4 regions of the Ruegeria sp. S84 genome follow, and region 3 is predicted to be linked to each of the others. Evidence: riboswitches for the same ligand, from Rfam matches in the RefSeq annotation. Region 3 holds a riboswitch; each other region holds the start of a gene.
What was found. Region 3 has a riboswitch for cobalamin ahead of AC1DFB_RS18670 (energy-coupling factor ABC transporter permease). Riboswitches for the same ligand answer to the same signal wherever they lie in the genome.

Region 1 (4,193 bases), 780 kb from region 3:
CGCCGCGAAAGCGCCAAGGTCACTGTCGGAAAAGGACAGCACCACCAGGTCCGCCGGGCTCTGGCCCAGATCGGTCGGGGTCTCGGTTTCTTCGAGCCCATGGCTTTCGCGGAAGACGACGTGCATAGGTCTTACTCGGCAGCCTCGGTTACACCCACGAGGATATCGCGGATCTCGGCCTCTTTGATATCGTCATGCTCGGCAATGACCACAAGGCGCGAGCGACGGTCTTCGCCGGGCTCCCACGGGCGGTCATATTGGTGACGCACGCGCGCACCGACGGCCTGAACCAGTAGGCGCATGGGCTTGCCCTGAACGGCGGCATAGCCTTTGACGCGCAGGATATTCAACTCGTTGGCCAATCGTTCAATCTTGGCGACCAGATCAATCGGATCGGTTTGCTCGGGCAGTTCAACGATGATGCTTTCGAAATCGTCATGCTCGTGATCGTGATGGCCGTCGTGATGGCTGGGACGCGCGTCCATGTCATCCTCGGCCGCGGCTTCTAGACCCAGCACGACGCGGACGTCCACGGCACCCTCAGCCACTTCGACTACGGGCAGGGGGCGGGGCGCTTCGGCGGCGATGATCTCTTTCGCTTTCGCAACGCCTTCCGGGCCAGCCAGATCGGGCTTGGTCAGCAGAATGATGTCGGCGCAGGAAATCTGATCCTCGAACACCTCGGACAAGGGAGTTTCATGATCAATCGAGTCATCTGCCATGCGTTGCGCATCCACCGCCTCGACATTCGGAGCAAACCGACCAGCGGCCACAGCCTCGGCATCGGCCAGAGCAATCACGCCATCGACGGTGATTTTCGAGCGGATATCGGGCCAGTCGAACGCCTTCAGCAGCGGTTTTGGCAGGGCAAGACCGGAGGTTTCGATCAGGATGTGATCAGGGCGCGGCTCTAGTGCCATCAGGGCTTCGATGGTCGGGATGAAATCATCGGCCACGGTGCAGCAGATGCAACCATTGGCCAGTTCCATGATGTTTTCCGCGGGGCAATCAGGAATGGCGCAGGATTTCAGGATATCGCCATCGACGCCGACATCGCCGAATTCGTTGACGACCACCGCCAGACGCTTGCCCTGCGGGTTCTGCATCAGGTGTCGCACCAAAGTGGTTTTGCCCGAGCCCAAAAAGCCGGTGATCACAGTGACGGGGAGTTTCTCAAGATTGCTCATTTCAGGGCTCCAATCGGGGGAATGCGGGCCGCACAGTTTTTGCGGAAATGTTCGGGACGTTCGCGCCATTTGACCAAACCGTCCTCGGTGGCGAGGTATTTGGCTGCGCCTTCGACGATGGTTTCGACATGGTCGATCTCGTTCAAATGCTCATACACGAAAGTCCAGCGATCCGGTCCTCCGCGTAGCACGATCGAGCAGCCTTCATCGCAATTCGACAGGCATTCCACAGCTTTCAATGTAATGCCTTCGGGCAGGCCCGCCTGTTCAAGCGCCTTGTGCAGCAACGTGCCGGGGCGCTGGGCGTCATCCTCGACAGGCAGCCCGCGACGGCAGGTAGTGCAAACCAACAGTTCGACCGGTGCGGTCTCGGTCATGTCTCTCATCCCCCCAAATCCTCTTCGTGGGGGACGGGGTTTCATGCGGGCCGATCACAGCCCCACACCGGAACACCCCGTCCGGTTTCATCTTCGGGCGTTGGCAGGTCTCCCGGCTTGCGGATGTCAGAGGAGGCCTCTGTCGGATGTCCCGCCTTCCCGGCCATACTGCCAGTGGCTTTGGGCACCCTCTCCGGTCACGGTCGCGGGGGCGGCTGCGTTTGACGGCAAAAACCGCTGACGCATTCCCTTTTCATCTGCTCTCGCAGACACCAACGAAAGGGACATGCGGCAGGGCAGGGTTGCTTGTCAAGCGAGTCGCGCCGATCCGTGAAAAAGCGGATAAAAAGCGACCTGTCGGGGTCGCTGGGCGGCATGATACTTCTGCAACGACGTGCTGGCATGGCAGCAAGATGCGAACAGGAGGATACCGCGCATGAAAGTAGGGTTTATCGGGCTGGGGAATGTAGGGGGCAAGCTATCTGGATCGCTGCTACGAAACGGTATCGATCTGACGGTTCATGACCTGAACCCGGATCTGGTGACCGAATTCGTCGCCAAGGGTGCCAAAGCCGCCAAAAGCCCGGCGCAACTGATGCGCGATTGCGATGCTGTTATAACCTGTTTGCCTTCTCCTGCGGCCTCGGATGCGGTGATGCAGGAAATGTTGCCAGAGGTCGGCCCTGGCAAAATCTGGATGGAAATGTCGACCACCGACGAAGCCGAAGTCAAACGCCTTGGCGCAATGGTCATCGAACGAGGCGGCGCAGCGGTGGATTGCCCGGTTTCGGGCGGATGTCACCGGGCAGCGACGGGTAATATCTCGATCTTCGCAGGCTGTGATCGTGAGACTTTTGAACGTATCCTGCCATTCCTGACCACCATGGGGCGGCGCATTTTGCACACGGGCGATCTGGGCTCGGCCTCTGTTCTGAAGGTGTTGACCAATTATCTGGCGACCGCCAACCTGATCACCTGTGCCGAGGCATTGGTGACAGCCAAGGCCGCCGGCATGGACCTTGGAACCACCTATGAGGCGATCAAGATATCGTCAGGCACATCCTTCGTGCACGAGACCGAAAGTCAGGTCATCCTGAACGGCTCGCGCGATATTTCCTTCACCATGGACCTGGTGAAAAAAGATATCGGTCTGTTTCAGGAGGTCGCCGACCGTGCCGGAGTTCCCCTTGAGATAAACCCATTGATGATTAAGATTTTCGAAGATGGCATCGCGCGATATGGTGAGCGTGAACTGTCCCCGAACATCATCAGGCGGCTAGAGGACGCGACCGGACTGGAGATCCAGGCGCCAGGGTTCCCAACCGAGATGCTGGACGACGAGCCAGAAGAACCGGGTTACGAGGTGATCCCGCAGAATCGGTAGATCAAATAATCGGCAAGCGTTGCGGCTGTCTGGCGACCTGGTTGGACAAAATTCTGGGGCTATTCTAAACAGGTCGACAGGAGTCCGACACCGGCACAGGCAAGAGAACAACTTATGACGAATGAGACCTTTCTCATCGTAACAACGATGAAAAACGAAGGGCCTTTCATGATCGATTGGGTGGCCTACAACCACGCAATCGGTTTTGATGACATTCTGATTTATACCAATGATTGCGCTGATGGTACCGATGCCATGGGCAAACGGTTGCAAGCGCTTGGCTGGGCTCACCACGAACGAAACAGGCTGGGTCCGCGCGCCGCGCCGCAGGTTCGTGCATTTTCGCTTGCGCGGAATCACCCAAGCTATCTGTCATCGGATTGGATTCTCAGTTTGGATGTGGACGAGTATATCAATATCCGTTTACCCAATAGTGATATAAGAAGCCTCGTTGAGGCCAGCGGCGTGGCGGACGCGATCTCGATCTGCTGGCGCATGTTCGGAAACGCGGGTCAGAACGATTTCGTTGATCGACCTGTACCTGAGACTTTCTTTCTGGCCGCCAACGAAGACGGCTATCCGCATCACCGGACCAAAGGGTTCAAAACGCTGTTCCGCAACAACGGAAAATTCAGCCGTTTTCGCGCCCATCGTCCCAGGATCAATCCAGAAGATGCACCGAACCCTGACGCGCCATACGAAGGCGTGTTGTGGCGGGATTCGGGCGGGAACCTCTACCCAGCAGACCAAGTGAAATGGAAAGCATGGCGTGGTTTCAGCCATGAATTCGCGCGCATTCATCATTATGCTGTGCGCAGCACTGATAGCTTTTTGGTCAAGCGCGACCGTGGGCGCACCAATCATGTGGGGCAGGATCAAGGGCTCAAATACTGGCTCATGATGAACCACAATGATGTTGAGGATCGCTCAATTCTGGAACACATGCCGGCTATGCACGACATCAAAGCTGAGATGATGGCAGATCCGCAATTGGCAGACCTCCATCACCAAGCATGTGAGTGGCACAGATCGAAAGCCGAAGAATTGAGAGCCAGACCGGACTGGGTTGATCTGGTTGAAGCGTTGCAAAATTCCTCTACCGGAGAAGACGTCTATGGGTGAAGCTGTATCTGCTGAGGATCGCCGCAAGAAGCAAGCTGAGCAGCGCGAGCGGAAGGATTCCCTGCGGCGCGAAATGCTCAAGACCATGCCGCATGGACGGCTGAGCGTTGAAATTGGCGTTTG
Region 2 (4,193 bases), on a different replicon from region 3:
CGACATGACGGGATGTTCCTGCAGGAACTTGAAGGTGTCCTCGGCGCCATTGCCGGTCTGATAATCCAACAAAACCAGGAATTCCGGGTTCGATGCGGCAACGGCCTCCCACGAAGTGCGGCCCCAGCTCGTGTCCATGTCATGAGTGACGTTTTCACCACCAGCGGCTGTGATCATCGCATCGGGAATCGCGAATTTACCGGCGGTAAACGGAGCATCTGCAGGACCATCCAGAAGAAAGACGCGGGGCTTGGGCAGTTCAGCAGTCTTGGCATCGATCGCTGCCAGCTGCTCTTTCCAGCCCGAGACCAGAGCCTCGGCCTTGTCTTCGACTTGCATCACCTTGCCCAAGCGCAACACATCGCCAAACAGAAGATCCATGCTGGCTTCGGGGCGATCCTTGTCCAGATGGACACAGCTTTCCGTTAGAACCAAGGTCTTGATTCCGAACGGTTCCAATGTATCTGGGGTCACATCACCACCCGGCTTCATGCCATAGTACCAACCTGCAAAGAACAGGTCGGGTTCAACCGCCACCAGGTTTTCGACGATCGGATATTTCGGCGCAAGCTCGGGGATGTCGCCGCGCAGAGCATCAAAATCAGGGCTGGTCTTGTACCAGCCGGTGATGCCGGTCAGGCCGACGATCTTGTCCTGCAGACCCAATGCAAAGGCCATATCGGTCATGTTCATGTCATGCACAACCAGGCGCTCGGGCGCGGTATCAAAAACCAGCGGTTCGCCGCAGTTGTCTACGGTGACTTCTTGCGCAGCAGCACCGCTTGCCATGGCGGTGGCCAACGCCACGGGCCAGATGTATTTCATCTCAGTGTGTTCCTTCGACTAAGTTGAGATTGTGGTTCTTCGAATATCAAGCGCCGGGATCACGCGGCCTTCGTGGAGAAAGCAGAGGAAATCAACGCCAAAAGTTTCGCGGACTCTTTCGGGTGTCAGCACCTTGTCCACCGATCCAAACTCGATCATGCGGGTCGATTTCATCAGCGCCACGTGTGTGGCGAATTCGGGGATCATGACCAGATCGTGTACGATCATGACCACGGTGATCCCAAGCTCGGCGACCAAAGACAGCATCCGCCCTTTTGCATCAGGATCCAGATGGTTGGTCGGTTCGTCCAGAAACAGCAACGAAGGGTTCTGCGCCAAAGCACGTGCGATATGGGCACGCTGACGTTCGCCTCCGGACAGTTGGGCCATGCGCTTGTCCGCGAGATTGGCGAGACCGGTCAGGTCTAAAATCCGGTCCAGCTCTTGCGCGTGGCCTTCGGCAGAGCGGTCCGCACGGATGGGTATTTGCCCCAGCGCAACATAATCGCGCAACGCCAAGCGTCCATCGGGCAGTTCCTGCTGACCTACCACTGCAATCATGCGCGCACGCTCTTTGGCGGAGAGCTGTTTCAGACTGCGTCCTTTGATCCGAACATCGCCAAGTGCCAGCGGCTCAGCGCCGCACAACAGATTGAGAAGCGTCGTTTTCCCCGCCCCGTTCGGGCCGGCGATAGCTAGAATGGAACCCTCGTCCAACTCGAACGAGACGCCCTGCAACAGGACATCTCCGTTAAGGGCATAATACTCAAGGTTTTCGGCAATCAGAAAGGGTGGCAACGTCATTGCGATGCCCCCTGTTCGATCTGCGGCATGCGCGAGAGGGTTTTATTGAACAACGCCTGCGGGCGATCAGTGGCATTTGTCCAGCCATTCGGGCTTTCACGATACTGCGCTGCAAACTCAGCCAGCGCCTGCACCTCATCCGCGGTCTGAATGCCACCAAAAAGGTATTGCGCCTTTCCTACGGCCTGGAACCCAACCGTTCTGGGACTATCGCAGCCTGCCATGCAAGACGACGCGCGGATCGCAAAACTGCGAGGTAATTTCCCAGTCAACGCATCGCAAATTTCATCAAGGGGCAGCCCTTCAGTGCAGCTTTCGCAGACTAGAATGAAATGATCAGGCGTATCTGGCATGGTCCACTCCACTTGTTTCCAAGCGCATGCGGAAGCTGCCGACAATGTAAACACGCGATTGACGCGCCATCAAAGCCTCCTTCCAGGACGCCCCGCCCCGGGTTGGTTGAACATCTGATGGCAGGTCTCCTGACTTGCGGGTCCGCGCTCGGCCAACCTTCCCGACCCTGTGGACCAGTGGCTGTTTGGCCTTGCTCACCGCTTACAGTTGCGGGGGCAGTTACGGAATTGGCACCTTTTGGCAAACCTCACCGTATTCCCTTTTCATCCCGCGGCAACACCACCGGGAACCATCAATCGACTGAGTGCCCGAGAACACCGGACACGTCAATGATAAAGTCGAAGGCACCCAACTCTGGTCGAGGATCGAGCGCCGGCAACTACGTGTCCGAAGCACCAACCGAATAGCTTGGGCTGCGCGCCGAATTTGTCTGGCTGCGGCCGTCCATAGTTGGTGTGTTTGGAAATTAGACAATCTGAGGTAAGCTGAACAAATTTAGAGGTTTAGCTTTGTCAGCACCTTACCCCTGTTTGATCATTGCCTGGGTTTATCCAAGGAGACGGTTCTTTGACACATGTTTCGCAAAACGCATTGCCGCCGGATATTGTTGATGATGTCATTGACCACAATCTCGAGGCCGTTGCACGGTGGAAAGGCCATCGCTTAAGGGCTCAGCATGGGCGCAGTCACGGGTGCGTGGCTGCAACATTCACTGTCAGAAACGATCTACCAGAACAGTTCCGTCACGGCCTGTTTGAACAGCCCGCTGCCTATTCAGCCGCACTTCGCTTTTCCAACGGCGCGCATCTGGATGACCGGAAATCGGATGCCCACGGGATGGCGATCAAGCTTTTTGACGTGCCAGGCCCCAAGCTGATCGACGCCGAGGCACTTGCGCATCTGGGGACCACACAACTCAGCGACGAGTTCGATTTCGTATTGGTCGATCAGGATGTGTTTCCCAGCTACGTCCCCGATGAATATGAGCGATTGGGCAGGCTTGTCGCCACATTACAAGCGGTCCAGCACGCGATCAAAGGGCGACGAAAATGGAGCCTTAGGTTGATCACCAAAGGGCTGCGCGCAGGATTTCGCGCCTTCCTCACTCGTGAAGGCAAGCGTCAGTTTCGCGTCGCGAGTGATTTTGCCTCGAACTATATGCACTCGCCTTTTGAGGTCCATTTCTGGTCGACAACACCGTATCGGCTGGGCCCCGATCTAACGGTCAGATACTTGGCCCGCAGCGCGAAACCAAAAATTCCGGCACATCCGGTAGACGACCCAGATGGGATCGGGCAGTGTTTGCGGCAAGACGTGGCCGATGGAGATAATCACTTCGAGCTGTGTGTGATTGAGCCCCCGCGCCCGGCCGACGAATTCGATGTGCTCGACAATCGCATCCGGTGGGCATGCGACCCGCAACCAGATGCACCTCTTGATCCGTACCATCATACCGTCACGCCCGTGGCGGATATCACGATTCCCAAAGGTGCAGAATTTGATCCGCAGAATGGAGACGCGATGAGCTTCTCGCCCTGGCGTGTCACGGCAGATCACGAACCTTTAGGACCGATTAATGCGATCCGGCTCAGAACCTATCTGAGCTTGGCCCGCGCCCGGTTCCCGAATCGATGACCAAACGGAGATGTATTGATGCTGGACGTTGATGATCTGATCAAACTCGGATTCAAGATCTCCCCACCCGTTACGAGCTATTTAGCCGCGATCAGGCTTGCAAACGCCGCGAAGATCCACCGACCGCGGCCCTATACGATGGGCGCAGACTACACGACATGGCCCGGCGTGTTTTCCCATCGCTGGATCGGTCGGCATACAACGCCAGAAGACCTCTCACCCGTCCTGCCGTCGGAAAGCGAAGTTGCTGATCTCTTTCGCCGACGGACACAAATGGATGGCAGCCCGCTTACCTTGATGTGCCCGCAAGGATCGACACTTTTGTTTATCTCGGCCGCACAATGGTTTACCGACAGTTTCCTGCGCACCTTTGGGGCGAAAGGACCGGTTGATCAGACGGATTCGAACCACGAGGTCGATCTGTGCCAAATCTACGGGCTGAACGATTTTCAGACCGACATGCTGCGCGAACGCGATCCCGATACCAATGAATTAACCCACCGGTTGGCCTTTCGTCTGGATACACAAGGCGAGATGTGGGCCCCGAAGCTGTTTCAAAAGAACCAATCCGGTGG
Region 3 (4,193 bases):
ACCCATTTCATTGCACAAAGATGTTCAGCTTGACGCGTCATCCAAATCCGTCCCAAACCTCAAGCGTTTATAACCCAGATCTACTAGCGGGTTTTCTTCTATGCCGCTGCAAGAATCTCAATTAAGCTCACCCACACAATCACGACTAAAAACTGCGCGCTCGCGAACTTTGCTGCTCTGCATTTTAAATTGAATAAGCTGTTGTAATGCGTCGATGAACATAAAAGATTGAAATAGAGTTCTCTTGGCTCGGTAGCTTCAGATACCCAGGAGAAACGAGCATGGGGAAAGCAGATATGACAAAACCTACTTCCGCTCAGAAAAAACTCTCGGAACGGTTACCAGTTTATCTATCGTTGGCCTGTATCATATGCAGCTACCTTGTCTCCGCCGCTCCATTGCAAGCTTCTGAGCTTCCCTGGATCAAACTAGATAGAGAGGTTCAGGCGCCATCGGGTGCCAAATCACTCTGCAAAGATTATTCGTGGGCGTGCGCGAATACTCGTACTTCTGGTCTGCCAGAAGCGCGGGAGAAACAGATCGTTAAAGCGATTAACTTGCGCGTCAATCGGAGGATCCGCGCCGTTTCGGATCAAAACCAATACGGGACAAAGGAATACTGGACACTACCAATGCAGGGGTCAGGGGATTGCGAAGATTTCGCTTTGCAAAAGAAGTTTGAACTAATGCAGAACGGCCTGGATCCTACGAAGCTACTTATTGCAACTGTCTTAGACACCAATCGCAGTGGCCATGCAGTTTTAGTTTATCGCTCGAGTGAAGGCGATTTGATTCTGGACAATGTCACCAACAGGATCAAAACTTGGAAGGAAACGAGGTATCTTTTCCTACGAATACAGGACCCAAATCACCCTGATCGTTGGGTACAGGTTTCTAGCGGCTAAAAACAATGTGGCGCGCCCTAGAGACGCGCCACAATAAAATTTTGGTCCTGCGACTACTGGTTGTTTCGCGGCAACCCAAGTTTAGGACACCGCTTCAAACTTTGGTCAAGCTTTCGCAGCGTTGTACAAACGCGGAGTCACCAGACCTGTACTGTTCAAACCGCGCATTGCCTTGGCTGCCGCAAGCACTGCCAGATCAGCAATCGGCTCAATGACGATTACCAGCATATAAGCGCCGCCAAAGGACAGAACCGACGCCATGGTTTCTGCGCCGAAACCCTGGCCGTAGAAGGCCCAGAACCCAACCCATGCGACTACTCCTCCCTGATACGTCGCACTTAGGGCAAGAGCTTGGCCATATTTGAGGTCAACATATGCTGTGCCGGGTGCGATGATGCGGCTGGCCAGTGCCTGTAGCGCAAATAGCGGCACCAGCAGAGTGGTCAGGTTGATGAAGTACTGCGGAAGATCGAACGGGGCAAAAAACACACCCTGAATCAGGAGACCAGCTGCCAATCCAAAAGCCGCGGGTGCAGCACCGAGAAGCAGAAACAGCGTCGACCCCAGGATGAAGTGGACTTCAGAGACACCAACCGGGAAATGCGGCAGGACTTCGAAGAAAAGGAAAACCCCAACGGTGGCGAGCACCGAGCGCATAACAAAAGATGCAGGTCCATTCGCACGCAATGTGGAAAACGTTTCTTTCGCTGCGTAAGTAGCCGCACCTGCGGCGGTAACATAGGAAAGCGCGATTTTGGCACCATTCACGATGCCCGGTTCGATATGCATGTTCTTTCTCCCTACCGCCTCACCCGGCGGCTTGTCAGGTTGAATCGACCGTAAGGCCGACAGGTTCAGTCTGGGCATAGCCCGGCGCTTTACGGCAGGTCTCCTGACTCGCGGGTGCTCGCTCCGCCAACCTTCCCGGTTCCATTACGAACCAGTGGTGTCTTGGCATCGCTCTCCGCTCACAGTTGCGGGGGCAGTTACGGAATTGGCGCCATTGAAAACACCGAACCGTATTCCCTTTTAATCCTTTTGGCTTCCGCCATCAGGAACCGAAAACAATTCACCGCTACAATGGCGGCTTCGCCTGTGTCAATTGTCTTTGCGACCTATTCCAATGTAAACTCGACCGAAGCAGGATTCACGCAACCGGTCACGTGATCAACTGGGTAAACCAAGCGTTACCTGAAACCTCTTGAAGCTCTAGCTGCTAGAGGCTTTAAGATTCGAATTAATTCGCGATAGTGCGATCCAAATACGTTAAACTTGTGAACCAGGACGAGACCTATGCTTACAAGGCGCCATTTCATTCAATCCACCACAGCGCTGTTCTCGGCGTCTGCGGCCAGTCCATTGATCGCCAAAACCTGGCCAACCGCATCGCAGAAGACCTATTGGGACAGTCAGGTCACGCCAATTGGTTACGATCCAATGACCTCAAATCCGTGGGGTGTTCATGACCGTTTTTTACCAAGACGCGTCGCGGCAAATGATGGTTTGGTTCCAGGTGACATCCATGTGGATGCCGTCGCGCGCTATCTCTACCATATCGAAGAAGGCGGGACCGCAATGCGCTATGGCGTAGCGATCGCGCGCGGGAACCTTTACGAGCCCGGCACCTATGTTATCCGCCGAAAGGTCGAATGGCCACACTGGACACCAACCGCTTCAATGATCGAGCGCAACCCCGAATACGCGGAATTCCGGAATGGAATGGAGCCCGGGCCGAATAATGCTCTCGGCTCTCGTGCCCTTTATCTATACGTTGGAGACCGAGACACATATCTCAGAATTCACGGCACGCCTGAGCCAAGAAGCATCGGCGGTCGCGCAAGTTCTGGATGTGTGCGAATGATCATGGCTCATATCAATGACCTCTACCCAAACGTGAAAACCGGCTCGACCGCTTTCCTATACTCTGCCGAAGATAGCGTCACAGCCCGCTCATGAATATTGGGCAGCGTACATGGACGTCGCTGCCCTCATTTCGATCAGGCGTCGCGCGCAATGCAGATCGGAGCGCCATTCGTCGCGCGCAATGGTACCAATGTCGTCTCGACGGGTCCGCTGTGCTCATACCAAAAGCAATTGTCTTCGGGCAGGAGGCGCGCTGTGGTCAAATCCTGCGCCGGCCCTGCCAGCGCTACGACCGAATCTGGCACGTTGCCTGGTTCAAGTGCTTTGCTTTTGGCCCCGGTGAACTGGGCTGAGCAACCAGCCGTAATCGAGACTAACGTGATGGTAATTGCGATCCGTTTCTGCATTGATCTGTTCCAAATTTTTTGCGTCATCTGCAATTAGATTGCATCCACACGGCCGGCCCGCAAGACGAAATGAACTAACAATATCGCAGGCAAAGAACCCGGATGAAAAAAATACAAAAGGTATTGAAGCTCTAGTTACTGTAGGAACTATTTACAAAGGACCATAGAGATTCTTGAGGTCCAATCATGTCATCCGATACCCATAGCCACGACCATGGCCACGAAAACAAACATGGTCACCACGCATGCGGTAGCGGCGGGTGTGGCGACATCGCCCCCGCCGGTCCAATTCCTGAAGGTGGTAGAAGCTTTCAGGTCTCTGGCCTTGATTGCGCCGAAGAGGTGGCGATCCTGAACCGTGTCGTCGGCCCGAAAGCAGGTGGCGAAGAGCATCTTGCATTTGATGTGATCAACGGTCGGATGACACTTCTTGAAAGTGCTGCCAAGTTATCTGACGAAGATGTCATGCTGCTGGTTGCCAGTACTGGTATGACCGCCAAACCATGGGATGACGGAAATGCCGCCCAGGACCAGGCGGCGCATATTGCACGTCAGCGGCGGTTCACCACTCTAAGCGGAGGGTTTTGGGCAGCGGGTTTTGGCTGGCACATTTTTGAAACCGGCATGGGCGGTGCGCTCGGGCTGTTTTCGGGACATGGTGAGGTTCCGATGCCTTTGCCCGAGGCAGTTTTATTCGCGGTTGCGATACTGTTTGGCGTCTGGCTGGTGGCCCCCAAGGCCTGGTCTTCGGCGCGTCGCCTTTCGCCGGATATGAACCTTCTGATGGTTGTTGCCGTCGCTGGTGCCATCGGACTGGGTGAGTTTTTTGAAGCGGCAACTGTAGCATTTTTCTTTTCGCTTTCTCTTTATCTGGAAAGCTGGAGTGTCGGACGGGCTCGCAACGCGGTATCCGCGCTGCTTGATCTGGCCCCCCCGACGGTTCGGCTGGTTCGTGCTGACGGTTCTGAGGCAACGGTCCCGGCGGCGGATGTCTTTGTCGGTGACAGCTTCATCGTTC
Region 4 (4,193 bases), 190 kb from region 3:
CGGCTTTGAGAGGTTGGCGCGGGCGAGCGCCTCGCCAACCTGGTCAGGTCCGGAAGGAAGCAGCCACAACGAGCCCCGCTTGGGTCGATGTCCAACCTCTCACTTAGAACCCATCAGCCGCAGGAGGGCGTTTATGATTGTAGCAAATTCCCTTCGGGCAGACCGGTTCTGATCCTTTCCGATCAACTGACTGCCTGAACACATCACCAGCGGATGCGCGATTGCCATCCGGCGGGATTGCTGTTTCTGATCACAGGCAGACCAATGTTACTTTCCTTATCGGACCTCGGATGGTCCTCTCATTTCGCGGCTCAGCATACGGCTGATCCGTCACTTCTACCGTATCGCATCTCGGCCGTACACCGGGATCGACTGATCGGGCTGAGCCCTGAAGGTGAATCGCCTTTGTTATCTCTGGATCAATCAACCGGCGCATATGCCGTTGGGGATTGGGTTCTGGCGGATGAAAACAAACGCATACGCCGCGTGCTGGACCGGCGCAGCCTGCTGCAGCGCCGGGCCGCAGGTACAGGGGCAGCGGCGCAGCTGATCGCTGCAAATGTTGATGTGCTGTTCATCGTCAGTTCCTGCAACGCCGATTTCAATCTGCCACGTTTGGAGCGGTATCTTGCGCTGGCGCATCAGGCAGGCTGCTATCCGGTGGTCGTTCTGACCAAGTCGGACATGTGCGATGATCCGAGCCTTTATGTAGATCAGGCCCAATCGCTCGCCCCGTTTCTGACGGTACTTGCGGTCAACGCGCTGGATCACGGCGGTCTCGAACAAGTTCTGTCGTGGTGTCCGAAAGGACAAACCAGCGCCTTGCTTGGATCATCCGGCGTTGGGAAAACGACGCTCGCCAACGGGATGACGGGGCAGGATCAGGCCACCGCAGGTATCCGTGAAGACGATGCGCGCGGCAGGCACACGACAACGGCACGCGCCTTGCATCGCATGCGCAACGGCGGTTGGCTGATCGATACGCCCGGCATGCGCGCGTTACGTCTGCTAGATGCGCAAGAGGGGTTGGATGAGGTGTTCTCGGACATCTCAGACCTCAGCCTGGATTGCCGCTTCTCGGATTGTCAGCACGAGTCTGAGCCCGGATGTGCGGTGCAGGCGGCAATCGACGCTGGTACGCTTGATCCCGCGCGGCTGGACCGCTGGCGCAAGCTGCGGCGCGAAGACCAACACAATTCCGCTTCGGTGGCGCAGGCCCGCGCCCGTGACAAGGCTTTCGGCAAGATGGTGCGCAGCGTGATGCACGAGAAAAAATCCCGTAAAGGGCTATAACGAAGCTGGGCACCGACCTACCGGTGCCCAGCGCTATCAGGCGATCAGCCTAGGCCAGACTGCCGCATTCCGTCTTGCGAATGCACCGATATGGCCGATCTTGGACACTCCGAATTCGCTTGGTGCAAGCAGATGGCGCCCGGCTTTGGGTCCATAGAGATCGGCAAGACGCCAGACAGCATCCGGCGGCACCATTTCATCATCTGCGAAGGTAAACAGATCGACACGTTTGCCCAAATCTTTCCAGCGGGCGGCGGGCAGTGTCGTGCTGATCTCTGGCACATAGCTTTTGGGGGCGGTGCACCATTTGCGCCATTGCCAATAGACTTGGGCAGGCAGGTCCGATCCAAACCCGACCAACCGCCCGGGCAGGTAGCCAAGCGCCTTGACCACCAGCGGCGCGTGACCATACCAGAACAACGCCGCCAAAGCGCGATAAGGCCAAGGGTGATCCGCCAGCGTTACCAGACCCGAACAGACACAGATCATCCTGTCAATCTGATCGATATCGGGTTGGATCGGGCCAAACATTCCGCCCAAGGAATGACCGATGCTCCATAGCTTGGCCTGCGGAAACCGTCGGCGCATCTCGGCCCGGGCGGCTGGAATGTCGATCAACGCCCAATCGGCCATGGTGACATTTGACCGCTTTTGCGAACCCACCAAAGAGTGACCAAAATCCCGGTAGTCATAGGTCAGGCAGGCCATGCCCTGTTCTTCGGCAAGCCATCGGGCGAAGTACTGATAGTAATCCCTCGGCACCCCAGTCGCACCGTTTATGACGACCACCTTTTCGGGGTCGGCAACCGGACGGTAAAGCCGCGCCGACAACATTGCCGGGTCGGACGGGATCTGAAAATCCTCGGTCACAACCGCCAGCTGCGTGACCAACATGGTGCCCTCCAATACCGACTGAACTGATCAGTTCACCCGAAGCGCCTCAAGTCAAGGTTGACGTGGCTGGACCGTACGTCACTTGCCTGACGCAATCTTCTTGACTCGGGCACGGCGCAGCCGCTAGCCATGGCGCGATGGTTCTCGCGCCCAATCGGGCCGGGATGAAAAGGGAACACGGTGCGGTTCTGCCCGGATAAATCCGGAAAGAACCTAGTCCGAGACTGCCCCCGCAACTGTAAGCGGAGAGCAATGCCGAGATACCACTGGCCTTGAAAGCTGGGAAGGTCGGCAAAGCGATGACCCGCAAGTCAGGAGACCTGCCATCGGATGTAGAACCGAAACTCGGGCGGGGTGTCCGGGACGGGTTTGATCGTGCTCCGCAACGACCAACCTGTGCCACGCCCTAGCCTTGCGCGCGGAGGGCGCATTGATGATCTGGAAGACCAAAACACACGAATTCACGGCGACCGTGTGCCAACGTACTGGCGCACCCTGCCCCGCATTGGCGCAGATGGCGCGGGCTCTGACGCAGGCCATGTCGTCTGCACAGCCGATCACAAAACCTGAGTTCGAAATTGAAGGCAGCATAGACCTGTCGCACTGCCCAGAGGGGTGTACCGCCCGCTTTCGCGCCCAATGTGATCAGATCCGCGTATTCTGCGGCGCCGATCCTGAAACTGCGATCGACCGGCTTGATGACTACGCTGACATGATGTTCGGGACCGAGTTCAGCAGCCTGCCCTCTGACCTGCTGAGGAACCATCCGTGCGCCATGCTTGAGGCTTCGCTTCTGGTACCACATACCGGTGGCGAAATCTCGCCACATGTTGGTGTCTAGGCCGTCAAACGGCTTGAACACGGGCCGGTTCAACGGCCCAAAGCATCTGGGCATTTGTCTCGACTGCGCAAGGACGCACCGTACGCAATCGCTTCAATGCCGCCTCAGGCCGTTCACCGCATTCAACCATCAGACGCAGAACCACCATCCCGGATCGGCCACAGCCACCACGGCAATGCACTAGCACACGGCCACCACCTGACAACGCCTGACGGGCAGTCGCGCCAACGCGGGGCCAGCGCTCCACAATCTCCTTGGGTGGCGTGCCAAAATCTTCGATCGGCAAATGCACCCATCTGCTGGCACGCCCCTGAATATCAGCGCCAAAATTCCGCGCACCATCCTGAATCATCTCAACCTCAGTCGTCATCGAGATCACAAGCCCGGGCTTCCAGTCTGCGATAAGATCAAGGTCTTCTGCATACGTTCCTCCACGCCCAGGCATCGAGGACAAGGCCAAGGTGCCTCCGCCGACCTGCAACGCATAAACCACCAGTTGCGACATAATCTCCCCCCAAACAAACTTCACCCAACAACATACTGGTCCAGTAAATAGAATAGAGTGGATTTTAGCCGCATACCCACGCATTCCAAAATGAAAATCGTCCCGGCTGGCTGTGGACGCGGGCGGCGGGGGCCTCTACGCTGCGGCGTAACGCGAATCCGACAGAGCAGACATGACCGAGACGCCCAGCCCCGCCTACCAGGTTCTTGCCCGCAAATACCGCCCCGAAACCTTTGCCGATCTGGTCGGTCAGGACGCCATGGTGCGCACTCTAAAAAACGCCTTCGAGGCGGACCGGATCGCGCAGGCCTTCATCATGACCGGCATCCGCGGTACCGGCAAGACGACGACCGCTCGGATCATAGCCAAGGGTATGAACTGCATCGGTCCCGATGGCAGCGGCGGCCCTACCACCGAACCCTGCGGTCAATGTGAACACTGCGTAGCCATCATGGAGGGCCGCCATGTCGATGTGATGGAGATGGACGCCGCCAGCCGCACCGGTGTCAATGACATCCGCGAGATCATCGACAGCGTACGCTATCGCGCTGCATCCGCGCGCTACAAGATCTATATCATCGACGAGGTTCACATGCTATCGACCAGCGCTTTCAACGCGCTGCTCAAGACGCTGGAAGAACCCCCCGAACACGTGAAGTT

Region 1: linked by a shared signal. The riboswitch ahead of AC1DFB_RS03785 (DUF1636 family protein) and the one ahead of AC1DFB_RS18670 (energy-coupling factor ABC transporter permease) in region 3 are both predicted to bind cobalamin.
Region 2: linked by a shared signal. The riboswitch ahead of AC1DFB_RS19340 (DUF1636 family protein) and the one ahead of AC1DFB_RS18670 (energy-coupling factor ABC transporter permease) in region 3 are both predicted to bind cobalamin.
Region 4: linked by a shared signal. The riboswitch ahead of AC1DFB_RS17640 (hypothetical protein) and the one ahead of AC1DFB_RS18670 (energy-coupling factor ABC transporter permease) in region 3 are both predicted to bind cobalamin.

Annotation. Positions count from the first base shown of each region.
Region 1 is NZ_CM152618.1:744,573-748,765, forward strand. Features, by position in the region: gene cobN (cobaltochelatase subunit CobN) at 1-126, opposite strand, end outside; gene cobW (cobalamin biosynthesis protein CobW) at 132-1,187, opposite strand; gene AC1DFB_RS03785 (DUF1636 family protein) at 1,184-1,564, opposite strand; cobalamin riboswitch at 1,650-1,856, opposite strand; gene AC1DFB_RS03790 (NAD(P)-dependent oxidoreductase) at 2,001-2,948, shown strand; gene AC1DFB_RS03795 (glycosyltransferase family 2 protein) at 3,063-4,070, shown strand; gene AC1DFB_RS03800 (class I SAM-dependent methyltransferase) at 4,063-4,193, shown strand, end outside.
Region 2 is NZ_JBWPVF010000001.1:128,614-132,806, reverse strand. Features, by position in the region: gene AC1DFB_RS19350 (ABC transporter substrate-binding protein) at 1-825, opposite strand, end outside; gene AC1DFB_RS19345 (ABC transporter ATP-binding protein) at 844-1,629, opposite strand; gene AC1DFB_RS19340 (DUF1636 family protein) at 1,626-1,982, opposite strand; cobalamin riboswitch at 2,085-2,292, opposite strand; gene AC1DFB_RS19335 (catalase family protein) at 2,551-3,618, shown strand; gene AC1DFB_RS19330 (peroxidase family protein) at 3,637-4,193, shown strand, end outside.
Region 3 is NZ_CM152618.1:3,709,541-3,713,733, reverse strand. Features, by position in the region: gene AC1DFB_RS18675 (transglutaminase-like cysteine peptidase) at 282-905, shown strand; gene AC1DFB_RS18670 (energy-coupling factor ABC transporter permease) at 1,011-1,694, opposite strand; cobalamin riboswitch at 1,771-1,983, opposite strand; gene AC1DFB_RS18665 (L,D-transpeptidase) at 2,199-2,861, shown strand; gene AC1DFB_RS18660 (hypothetical protein) at 2,903-3,175, opposite strand; gene AC1DFB_RS18655 (heavy metal translocating P-type ATPase) at 3,362-4,193, shown strand, end outside.
Region 4 is NZ_CM152618.1:3,521,828-3,526,020, reverse strand. Features, by position in the region: RNA gene ffs (signal recognition particle sRNA small type) at 7-105, shown strand; gene rsgA (ribosome small subunit-dependent GTPase A) at 265-1,293, shown strand; gene AC1DFB_RS17645 (alpha/beta hydrolase family protein) at 1,330-2,187, opposite strand; cobalamin riboswitch at 2,309-2,529, shown strand; gene AC1DFB_RS17640 (hypothetical protein) at 2,621-3,028, shown strand; gene AC1DFB_RS17635 (phosphatase domain-containing protein) at 3,033-3,533, opposite strand; gene AC1DFB_RS17630 (DNA polymerase III subunit gamma/tau) at 3,706-4,193, shown strand, end outside.